Regions from separate parts of the Sphingobium sp. LSP13-1-1.1 genome, predicted to be linked through region 1. Evidence: predicted binding sites of a transcription regulator. Region 1 holds the regulator's gene; each other region holds the start of a gene.
The links. The regulator LexA, encoded in region 1, represses DNA repair genes until DNA is damaged. The targets are predictions, from matches to a motif close to GTTCCNCNCTTGTTCT.
Positions count from the first base shown of each region.

Region 2: the regulator LexA is predicted to act here: its motif matches at 1,754-1,769, upstream of MRBLSP13_RS15775 (DUF6771 family protein).
Region 3: the regulator LexA is predicted to act here: its motif matches at 1,828-1,843, upstream of MRBLSP13_RS09720 (ATP-dependent helicase).

Region 1 covers NZ_JBEGHU010000067.1:149,538-152,971, forward strand. The annotation lists gene MRBLSP13_RS20650 (ComEC/Rec2 family competence protein) at 1-1,227, shown strand, start outside; gene lexA (transcriptional repressor LexA) at 1,218-1,904, opposite strand; gene MRBLSP13_RS20660 (hypothetical protein) at 2,059-2,217, shown strand; gene glp (gephyrin-like molybdotransferase Glp) at 2,279-3,434, opposite strand, start outside.
Region 2 covers NZ_JBEGHU010000034.1:118,073-121,506, reverse strand. The annotation lists gene MRBLSP13_RS15790 (hypothetical protein) at 1-253, shown strand, start outside; gene MRBLSP13_RS15785 (hypothetical protein) at 325-948, shown strand; gene MRBLSP13_RS15780 (T4SS efffector SepA family protein) at 1,021-1,593, opposite strand; gene MRBLSP13_RS15775 (DUF6771 family protein) at 1,779-1,970, shown strand; partial or broken gene MRBLSP13_RS22430 (ATP-binding protein) at 2,047-2,145, opposite strand; gene MRBLSP13_RS15770 (RlmE family RNA methyltransferase) at 2,227-2,898, opposite strand; gene MRBLSP13_RS15765 (Ppx/GppA phosphatase family protein) at 2,895-3,434, opposite strand, start outside.
Region 3 covers NZ_JBEGHU010000012.1:447,040-450,473, reverse strand. The annotation lists gene MRBLSP13_RS09740 (globin domain-containing protein) at 1-259, opposite strand, end outside; gene MRBLSP13_RS09735 (RrF2 family transcriptional regulator) at 369-821, shown strand; gene MRBLSP13_RS09730 (Fe-S oxidoreductase) at 802-1,266, opposite strand; gene MRBLSP13_RS09725 (GFA family protein) at 1,414-1,809, opposite strand; gene MRBLSP13_RS09720 (ATP-dependent helicase) at 1,913-3,434, shown strand, end outside.

The DNA of each region.
Region 1 (3,434 bases):
ATGCTCCTTGCGGCGGGCGGTGGGGCTTTGGCCGGCCTCGGCTATACGATCCTGACCGGCGCCGAAGTGCCGACCGTGCGGTCCTGCATCGCTGCCCTGCTGGTGCTCGGAGGACTGGCGATGGGGCGGGATGCGATCACCCTCCGCCTGGTCGCGGCCGGGGCGCTGGTCGTGCTCGCCATATGGCCCGAAGCATTGATGGGACCGAGTTTCCAGATGAGCTTCGCCGCCGTGGTCGCTCTGGTTTCACTGGGCGAGCATCCCGCTTTCCGACGCTTTGCAGCCGGGCGCGACGAGGCGGCATGGCGCCGGCTGGGGCGCAGTCTTGCGGGCATGTTGCTTACGGGTCTGGTGGTCGAACTGGTGCTCGCGCCGATCGCTCTGTTCCATTTCCACAAGGCGGGCATGATGGGATCGGTCGCCAATCTGGTCGCGATACCTCTTACCACTCTGGTCGTCATGCCGCTGGAAGCGCTGGCCTTGCTGTTCGATCTGGGCGGGTGGGGCGCGCCCTTCTGGTGGCTTGCTGCGCGGGCGTTGGATCTGCTGCTGCTGGTGGCCCATGGCGTAGCATCCAGCCCTTGGGCAGTGATGTTGACGCCCGCCCAATCCGGCGCTGTTTTCGGCCTCGTGATGCTCGGCATGCTGTGGTGCCTCCTATGGCGGAGTCACTGGCGCTGGGCTGGCCTGATGCCCGTTGCCGCAGGCGTAACCATGATCCTCGCGACCCCGATGCCTGGCATATTGATCAGCAGCGATGGCCGCCACGTCGCGGTTCGCACCGCAAGTGGCATGGCGATACTGCGGGCACGGGCCGGAAGTTACACACGCGACATGCTGGCGGAAAGCGCTGGTTACGGTGGCGCGTTGGAAGCACTGCCGACGTTGCCCCAGGCACATTGTTCGCTTGATCTCTGCGCCGTCCGCCTGGTGGGCGGGGGACGTAAGTGGAACCTTTTGCTCACTCGGAGCAATGTAAATATCGACCATGCGATATTGGCGCGGGATTGCGCCAATGCCGATATCGTCGTCAGCGACCGTAGACTGCCAGGTGCCTGCCGTCCTCGCTGGCTGAAGGTGGATAGGCGATTCCTCGCTCAGACCGGGGGGCTGGCCATCGATCTGGACCATGGTACCGTGCGCAGCGCGAAAATGCGGAACGACGGGCATCCGTGGATTGCGCGACCTTCCGTTTGGCCGCGCCGATCCGGAGGCGGTCAGTTATAGCGTCGCAGCAGCCCGGCCAACTTGCCCTGAATGCGAACCTGACGCGGGTCGTAGATCTGCGGTTCATAGGCACTATTGGCAGGATCGAGTCTGACTTTGGGCCCCTCTCGCCGGAAATATTTGAGCGTCGCTTCATTTTCATCGATCAGAGCGACGACAATCTGCCCCTCCCGCGCGACTTCGGTACGCTGGATAAGCGCGAAATCGCCGTCGAGTATGCCTGCCTCGACCATGGAGTCCCCTGCGACTTCCAGCGCATAATGATCCCCGGTCCCAAGCAGCGCCGCGGGTACGGAGAGCATATTCTGTCCCTCCAATGCCTCTATCGGAACACCGGCCGCGATGCGGCCATGCAGGGGAATCTCCAATATGTCATTGGCGACGATCGGTGGTTTGCTCAAGGCAGGAGCAGTTGTCACCGGCGCCTTGGCAGGCACGACCAGCCTGGGCGCGCGATGCATGGCATCGGGCAGCTTGAGCACTTCAAGAGCGCGGGCACGATTGGGCAGGCGGCGGATGAAGCCGCGCTCCTCCAGCGCATTGATCAGGCGATGGATGCCGGATTTCGACCGCAGGTCCAGCGCTTCCTTCATCTCCTCGAAAGAAGGAGATACGCCTCCCTCTTCCAGCCGGATCTGAATGAAGCTCAGCAATTCCTGTTGCTTGGGTGTCAACATTTCGCCTGCCCTTCTTTGGAACGGATAGGGAACGCATAGGAAACGGAACGGGGCAAGTCAAGCGCCTAACGGTTCGCCGCGTTTAAGGGAACGTGCCGGCCGCCGGGCCGTTTTCAAGCCTGCCTTCGCCGAAGAAGGTGAATAGGAGAGTAAGATGGCCAACCAGAACAACCAGGGCGGCGATCAACGTCGCGATCAGCAGGGCGGCGACCGTGCCAATCAGGGTGGACGCCAGCAACAGCAGGAAGACCGGCAGGGCCAAATGGGTGATGAGCGCCGTCAGGACAAGTCGCCCGGCAAGCAGCAGCGCTGAACATTCATCAGCTTCGCACTGGAAGGGGTCGCATGGCGACCCCTTTCCTTATGCAAGGCCCTTATATTAGGGGAAGCACCGTGACGGGATCGCCTGCCGCCACCGGAGCGGAGCCTCCGGGACGCAGGATGAGGCAGTCTGCCATGGCCAGGGCGGCGGTGGCGGCACTGTCCTGCGACGTCACCGAAACGATGCCGGCTTCGGTGCGGAAGGCGCGAAGATAGTCGTCCCGTTCCCCCGTGGCGGGTAGCTGCGCTGCCAATGTCGCGACCGCGGTGCGCGGCAGGGGCGACGCCGCGCCCATCATGTGGCGGACTAGCGGCAGCAGGAACAGCGTCGCGGTTACGAAGGCCGATACCGGATTGCCCGGCAGGCCCAGGAAGATGGCGGAATCCAATGTCCCCGCCATCAGCGGCTTGCCCGGCCGCATGCGAATTTTCCAGAAATCGAGCGAGCCGCCAGCCTGGGCGAAGGCTGGACGGACCACATCATGGTCGCCGACCGACGCGCCGCCGGTCGAAACGATGATGTCGGCATCGGCGGCGCGGGCAAAGGCCTGGGCCATGCCGGGCAGGTCATCTCGCACGATCCCCAGGTCGATGATGTCGCAGGGGAGGCTGGCAAGCAGGGCCGCCAGCATGGGTGCGTTAGATGACGGAAGCTGGCCTGGCTGCGTCGACGCGCCGGGCGGCACCAGTTCATTGCCGGTGGAGATCAACGCGACCCGCGCCCGGCGGGAAACGGGCAGTGCGCCATGCCCCGCCACTACGGCAAGCGCGATCTGCGCGGGGCCAAGCGCGCTGCCGGCCGTCAGCAGGAGATCGTCCTTGCGGAAATCGGAGCCGGCCGAGCGGACATGGCGGCCCGCAGCCAGCGCCTCTTCGAGCCCGCGCAGCTCATTTCCTTCGCGGGCAGCATTTTCCTGGATCAATATGGCGTCTGCGCCCGGCGGCAGGGGCGCTCCGGTGAAGATGCGGCAAGCCTGGCCGGGCTCGAGCGGCGGAGGAAGCGCCCCACCCGCCGCGCTTTCGGCAACCACCTGCCATGGCCCCGGCGATTCGGTGGCGCGAACGGCATAGCCGTCCATCGCGGAAAGGTCGGCCCAGGGCTGCTCGCGCAGTGCTGCGACATCTTCCGTCAGCCAGCGCCCGGCGCAGGCGGCTACAGGCGCATGATCCGTCGGCAGCGGCCTTGCCAGCGCCATCAGGCGGCTCTGC
Region 2 (3,434 bases), on a different contig from region 1:
CGGCGTCATCGCAGAACTGAGTACTACATACAGTCTCAGACTTGCCAAATATGAAGGGGGCGTCGAGGATCGACATGCTCTGAAAATTCTAACCAGCCGCGCGCTCAATCGCGGGATCATGATCGCTGAGAATGCAGCCCGTGGTGTATTTCCTACGTACGCAAAGTGCGAGCATTGCGTCAGGCCGGACTGGGAGGAGTTAGGACGCACTCTTAACAGCAGAATAGACTGGGAAAACAGCACTGACTGTTAAAGTAGAGTATCTCATCAGGAAACTGGCGGGCTTTCTCATCTATGCTAAGGCCGGGCCAAACGGAGGTTCGCTTGGTTGCTTTCCCTTTCAACATGGCTGGCGTCGCATATCAGGATGGCATCGACATAATCGGTTTCAGCTATCTCGCTGCCCATGACGCCCTAAAAAGCAAGATCGACGCCACACAAGAGGCGATTGATGCATATGAAAAGTACATTGCCGATGGCGGCGAATGGGAAGGTGAGGTTGACGATGAAGGCTTTACAATATGGAGCCAAGATCAGGTTTTAGAGCTTCGCCAACGGGAAGCCATTGAGGCTGCAATCACGCTGCGTAAAGCCTTTGTGACCACACTCTATCATCATTGGGAGCGCCATGCCCGCTCATGGTTGAAGAACGACAAGTTCGATCATGCGAAGCTTATTACGAATGTCAGAAAATTGAACTACCCTGTCGATGATGACATGGAAATTCTTTGGATGCTGAACAACCTGCTCAAACACAATAATTCGCGTTGGGGCGCGCCATTGCACGAGCGCAGAGGAGATTTGTTTCATCCATTCTTCAAACCCAAAGCTGATACGACACATTGGGAAAGCGTGCTCATCGTGCAGGATCGCCATATTCAGGAATTTATAAACATCGTAAAGGCATCAGGTCCGGAAATGAGCACACCGGCACCGCCGAAGGATTAAAATCAAATAAAAGCCCGCCTTTTCCAGACGGGCTTTTCGCAACGGCTCGCGCCCGCTTTCGCGGAACACCGATCAGACGATGAACGATCCAACCCTGTTGGGATACAGCGCCTCTTCCTTGTTCTGCCACCTGAACTGCACTTCCAGTTTGATGCCCAGCTTATCGGCAAGCTCGAAAGCCTGACGGAACGCAGCATTGCTGTCCTGACCTTGCACCGAAATGCCCACGCTGGGCAGATATTTGTAGCCGTTATCGACCTTCTGACCGACCATCGCGTTAACGGAAAGCGCGTCCTTGATCGCAGACGCATCATGCCCCTGCTCGCTCATCAATTTGATGACGCGTATCATGATGGTGTTCCAATAGCAGTCGGCTTTCGGAAACATGACGCCTTCAAGATTGACCGCAGTAACAGTCGTATGCGCCAGTTGCGGCGGATTGCGCCAATCGAAAGTCATAATGCGACCATCATCGGTCAACGGCGCGCCAGGCATCACTGTCGTTGGAGCCGGGGTCGCAGCCGACGAACCCTGCTCATATAAGTCCAGCAAGCGCCGGATGACGGAATCGTAGGTATCAACAAGCGGCTTCGCCATGCTCTGCAAACGCAGGTTCGTGGCTTCATCAATATCAATGCTGGGCACTGTAATCTCCTTAGAACGCTTAGGCATCCGAATCGCCTTGCGATCCGTAACACCCTTATGACGTCGATATGGTTATATGGCAAAATATTATTCTATAAGAGCCATATGAACGTATAACAGCCATATGAGTGAAAATCAGCCTCAAGCCGCTTGCTCAATTGTTCCCTTTATGTTCTAATTCTTGCATGACCCAGCCTGATTCTCTGTGGCTCGCTCAGAGCCTCCTCAATGCGCCCGGATGGGCACGAGTAGCACTGACTGCCCCGAACGAACGCCTGCGTGAGCAAGCCGCTGTTGAACTGGCACAGACCATCATCTGTGCTATGGAACGACCGCCGACGATACACGACATGCGACAGATGACCTTGCCGCTGTGATGCACGTCGGACGCGCGCTATTGGCTGCATTTTCCTAAGAAATCTGCGGATAGCGGATTATTGTTTGCGCTTACGCAAGCATGAAATTGGGGAGGCCGGGCACGAGCTGGCACTGAACCTCCACGCCGCGCGCTTCCAGCCCCAGATAGGCGACCGTCGATACCGTCGAAACCAATGATGTTCCCCCAACGCCCCAAACGGCCTGCCTTCGCAGGAACAGGCAGGCATTTCAATCTCTTGGTAGAGATGAGCGGGATCAGCCTTCTTCGGCGCGCCCCTTGAAGCCCTGGGCCACGACATACCATTCGACGCTGCCCTTGCGGCTGGCCGGCGGCTTGGCGTGCTTGATCGTGGTGAAATGCCTTTTGAGGATGGCGAGCAGGTCGGCGTCCGTGCCGCCCGCGAACACCTTCGCCACGAAGGTGCCGCCCTTGCGCAGATTTTCGACGGCGAACATGGCTGCCGCCTCGACCAGTCCCATGGTGCGCAGATGGTCGGTCGCCGCATGCCCGACGGTGTTGGCTGCCATGTCGGAAATGACCAGGTCGGGCGCGTCGCCCAGCGCCTCGGCCAGAAGAACGGGCGCCTTGTCGTCCATGAAGTCCATCTGGAACAGCGTGACGCCCGGAATGGGATCGGTCGGCAGCAGGTCGATGCCCACCACCTTCGCCTTGGGGCAGAGTTTCCGCACCACCTGCGCCCAGCCGCCCGGCGCCACGCCCAGGTCGACCACGGCGCGGGAACCCTTCACGAAATGGAATTTCTCATCCAGTTCGATCAGCTTGAAGGCGGCGCGACTGCGCCACCCTTCCGCCTTGGCGCGGCGGACATAGGGGTCGTTCAACTGTCGTTCGAGCCAGCGGGTGGACTGTGCCGTCCGCCCCTTCGCCGTCTTGACCCGCACCTTGCCGGCACCAGTGCCTCTCACATCTTCACTCCGTCGCGGTCCATCAGGCCGCGCAATATGCCCTCGCGAATGCCGCGATCGGCCACGCCCAGTCGCAGGGCGGGCCAGATGTCGAGGATGGATTCCAATATGGCGCAGCCGGCCACGACCAGGTCGGCCCGCTCCGTCCCGATGCAGGGCAGCTTCTGCCGTTCCGCCAGCGGCATGGAGGACAGCCGCGCCGAAATCGCCCGCATCGACGTGGAAGGGACGATCAGCCCGTCAATCGCCTGCCGGTCGTAGCGCGGCAGGTCGAGATGCAGGCTGGCGAGCGTCGTCACCGTGCCCGATGTGCCCAGCAGGCGAATATCGGCCTGCGGCGAGGGCAGTCGGCGCGCCAGCGGCGCGAAGGCGTCCGCCACACGCGCGCGCATCCGGGCATAGGCCGACAGCCGGTCCATGGGATCGGCATGATCGAACGCCTCGCTCTCCGTCAGGGAGACGACGCCCCAGGGCGCGCTCACCCAGTCGACGATATGCGGCGCGCCCGCGCGATTGGCGTCCACCAGCACCAGTTC
Region 3 (3,434 bases), on a different contig from region 1:
CATGGCGCTGCACCATCCGCGCGACGGCGCCGTCCAGAGCCTGCAACCTGTCGATATTCTCGGCATAGCCCAGGATCGCCGCAGCCAGCCGCTTGGGCTGCTCCCCGCTTTCCTGCGCCGCCTGATCGAACATATCCCTGATCGACGCATCCATGAACAGACGGGCGTACATGGCCGTCGTGATCTCCACGCCATGCTTGCGCAAGGCAGGGGCAGTCGCTTTCACGATGGCAATGGTGTCGTTGGTCAATTGGGTCATGGATGCACCTTTGTCGAGCAGTTACAAAGGTGCATCTACTATGCATGTTTTAAGATGTAAACAGGATATATGTTCAAGACCCGTCCTATGGCCTATAAGCGTGGATGCCATGCAGTTGACCCGCCACACCGACTATGCCCTGCGCGTTCTCATCCATCTCGCGGTCGCACCAGGCGGCCGCGCCACCATCCCGGAGATCGCTGACGCCTACGGCCTGTCCCGCAACCATCTGATGAAGGTGGTGCATCATCTCGCCCAAGGCAGCTTTCTGAAGACCCAGAGGGGACGTGGCGGAGGCTTCACCCTGGCGCGTCCGGCAGAGACTATCGGCCTGGGCGAAGTCGTCCGCCATAGCGAGCCTGACATGAAAATGGCCGACTGTGAGGGTTGCGCGCTACGTCAGGCCTGTGGCCTGTCGGGCATATTGCGGGCCGCCACCACAGCCTTCCTGTCTGTGCTCGACCAGCATAGCCTTGCCGATGCGGCGCGGGACCGGGCCGGGCTTGCGGCCATCATCGCCGCCCTGCCCGGCCCGAAAGCCGTCAGCGCCGCTTGCGCATAGATTTGGGCGCTTCGCTTCTGTTGATGCAGCTATCCTGCACGGTCTTGCTGCACAGCGGATAATCCTTCTGTTCAGTTGGCGGAGGAGTCATGTTGCCGCCGACCGTAGCGGGGTTGGCAGACGTGCCGACCGGAGCGGAGGGATCATGCGGCACGCCGGCGGGCGCCGGCTGCATGCCCGTCTCAGGAGGCACGGCACCCATCGGCTGGCCAGCATTGGGATCAGCGGCGGGCGGCGGTGTAGCCGGTGTCGCCGGACTGGCGGAAGCCGCTCCGGGGTCGGCCGGCGTGGCGGGTGTGGCAGGCGTCGCGCCCTGTTCGGGCGGAGGCGGCGCACCGGTCGCTGGCGGCTGCGTCGAAGCAGGCATGTCCTGCGCGATCGCCATACCAGTGACGCCAGTGCCAAAGGCCAGCATGGCCGCACCAGCCAACAGGATCGATTTCATCGGGATCATCCTTTCCTTGTTCTCACCCCGTTCTGCCTTCGGGCTGGACAAAGAACCGGATGCATTACGCCTGCGTTCCGGCGATGGCGACGAACCGTTGCGATCGCGCCGTCAGACGATGCCCCAATGACGCTCCCCGGTGGGGCCTCAATGCTCTGGATAGCGTTCGAACTTGGGCAATTCATGCGCACCCGCCATCCACGGCGCAGCCTCGGCGAATTGCACATGGATGGTGGGCGGCAGAACGGACTGGTCGTCCAGCGTTGCCGTCTGGATGTCGACCATCCCCGGAAAGAAAGCAGAGTTGCGATAGAACAACCCCGTGCCGCAGGTTCCGCAAAATTCCCGCGTCACATTTTCGGAGGACTGGTAGCTCACGGCTTTGCCCGTCACAGTCACCATATCTTCGCGAAACAGGGCCCAGCCGACCATCGGCGCTCCGGCGCTTTTCCGGCAATCCGAACAATGGCACAGCGCGCTATGGATTGGTTCCCCCCGCGCTTCATACTGGATAGCCCCACATTGGCATCGCCCAGAGACCATGGCCTTTCTCCTTGCATGATTCGCCTTTTGTTCTCATAGAAGGAACGGCAGCGCAAGGGGCCCGCTCTTGCCGCTTCCCGCCCAGCATCCTAGTTGACAGCTCATGACCCTGCCCGCTCCCTCGCCCGATGATCCCCCCTATCTTCAGGGGCTGAACGAACCCCAGCGGGAAGCCGTGCTCACGACCGAGGGGCCGGTGCTGGTCCTCGCCGGCGCAGGCACGGGCAAGACGGCGGCGCTCACCGCCCGCCTCGCCCATCTGATCGCTACCAGGCGGGCCTATCCGTCCGAAATCCTCGCTGTCACCTTCACCAACAAGGCAGCGCGGGAAATGCGGGAACGGGTCGGTCGCATGATCGGCCCCGCGGTGGAGGGCATGCCGTGGCTCGGCACGTTCCACGCGATCGCCGCAAAGATGCTGCGCCGCCATGCCGAACTGGTCGGCCTGCAATCCAATTTCACCATCCTCGACACGGACGATCAGCTTCGCCTGACGAAGCAACTCATCCAGGCCGAGGGTATCGATGAGAAGCGCTGGCCCGCCCGCCAGCTCGCCGGCCTCATCGACCAGTGGAAGAACAAGGGCCTGACCCCGGAGGAAATCGGCGCCGGCGAGAGCGAGGGCTATGCCAACGGAAAGGGGCAGAAGCTCTACGCCGCCTACCAGGCGCGCCTGCGCGATGTGAATGCCTGCGATTTCGGGGACTTGCTGCTGCATGTTCTCACGATTCTGAAACGCCACCGCGACGTTCTGGAAAGCTATCAGCAGCGTTTCCGCTACATCATGGTGGACGAATATCAGGACACCAACTCCAGCCAATATCTCTGGCTCCGCCTGCTGGCGCAAACGCGCAAGAATATCTGCTGCGTGGGCGATGACGACCAGTCCATCTATTCATGGCGCGGGGCGGAAGTCGCCAATATCCTTCGGTTCGAAAGGGATTTTCCGGGCGCGAAGATCGTCAGGCTGGAACAGAATTACCGATCGACACCCCATATATTGGGCGCTGCCTCAGGGGTCATCGCGGAAAATGGCAATCGCCTGGGAAAGACGCTCTGGACGGACATCGACGTGGGCGAAAAGGTCCGGGTCATCGGCGTATGGGACGGACCGGAGGAAGCGCGGCGCGTAGGCGAAGAAATCGAATCGATAGAGCGCGGAGGCGGGTCGCTGGACGAGGTCGCCATCCTCGTCCGCGCCCAGCACCAGACTCGCGAGTTCGAAGACCGCTTCATACAGATCGGCCTGCCCTATCGCATCGTCGGCGGCTTCCGCTTCTATGAACGCGCCGAGATTCGCGACGCGCTTGCCTATCTTCGCCTGGTCAACCAGCCTGCCGATGATCTGGCGTTCGAACGGATCGTCAACGTTCCCAAACGCGGCCTGGGCGACAAGGCGGTGGAAAAGCTGCATCGGCTTGCCCGCGCAGAGGGCATAGCGCTCGCCCTCGCCGCTGCGCGGATACTCGACACGGATGAGATGACGCCGCAGGCCCGGCGCAGCCTGGGCGCCTTCATCGGCGATCTCGCGCGCTGGCGCGACCGCGCGGCGCAACTGCCCCATGCCGAGCTGGCGCGGCAGATACTGGACGAAAGCGGCTACACCGCCATGCTCCAGGCCGAAC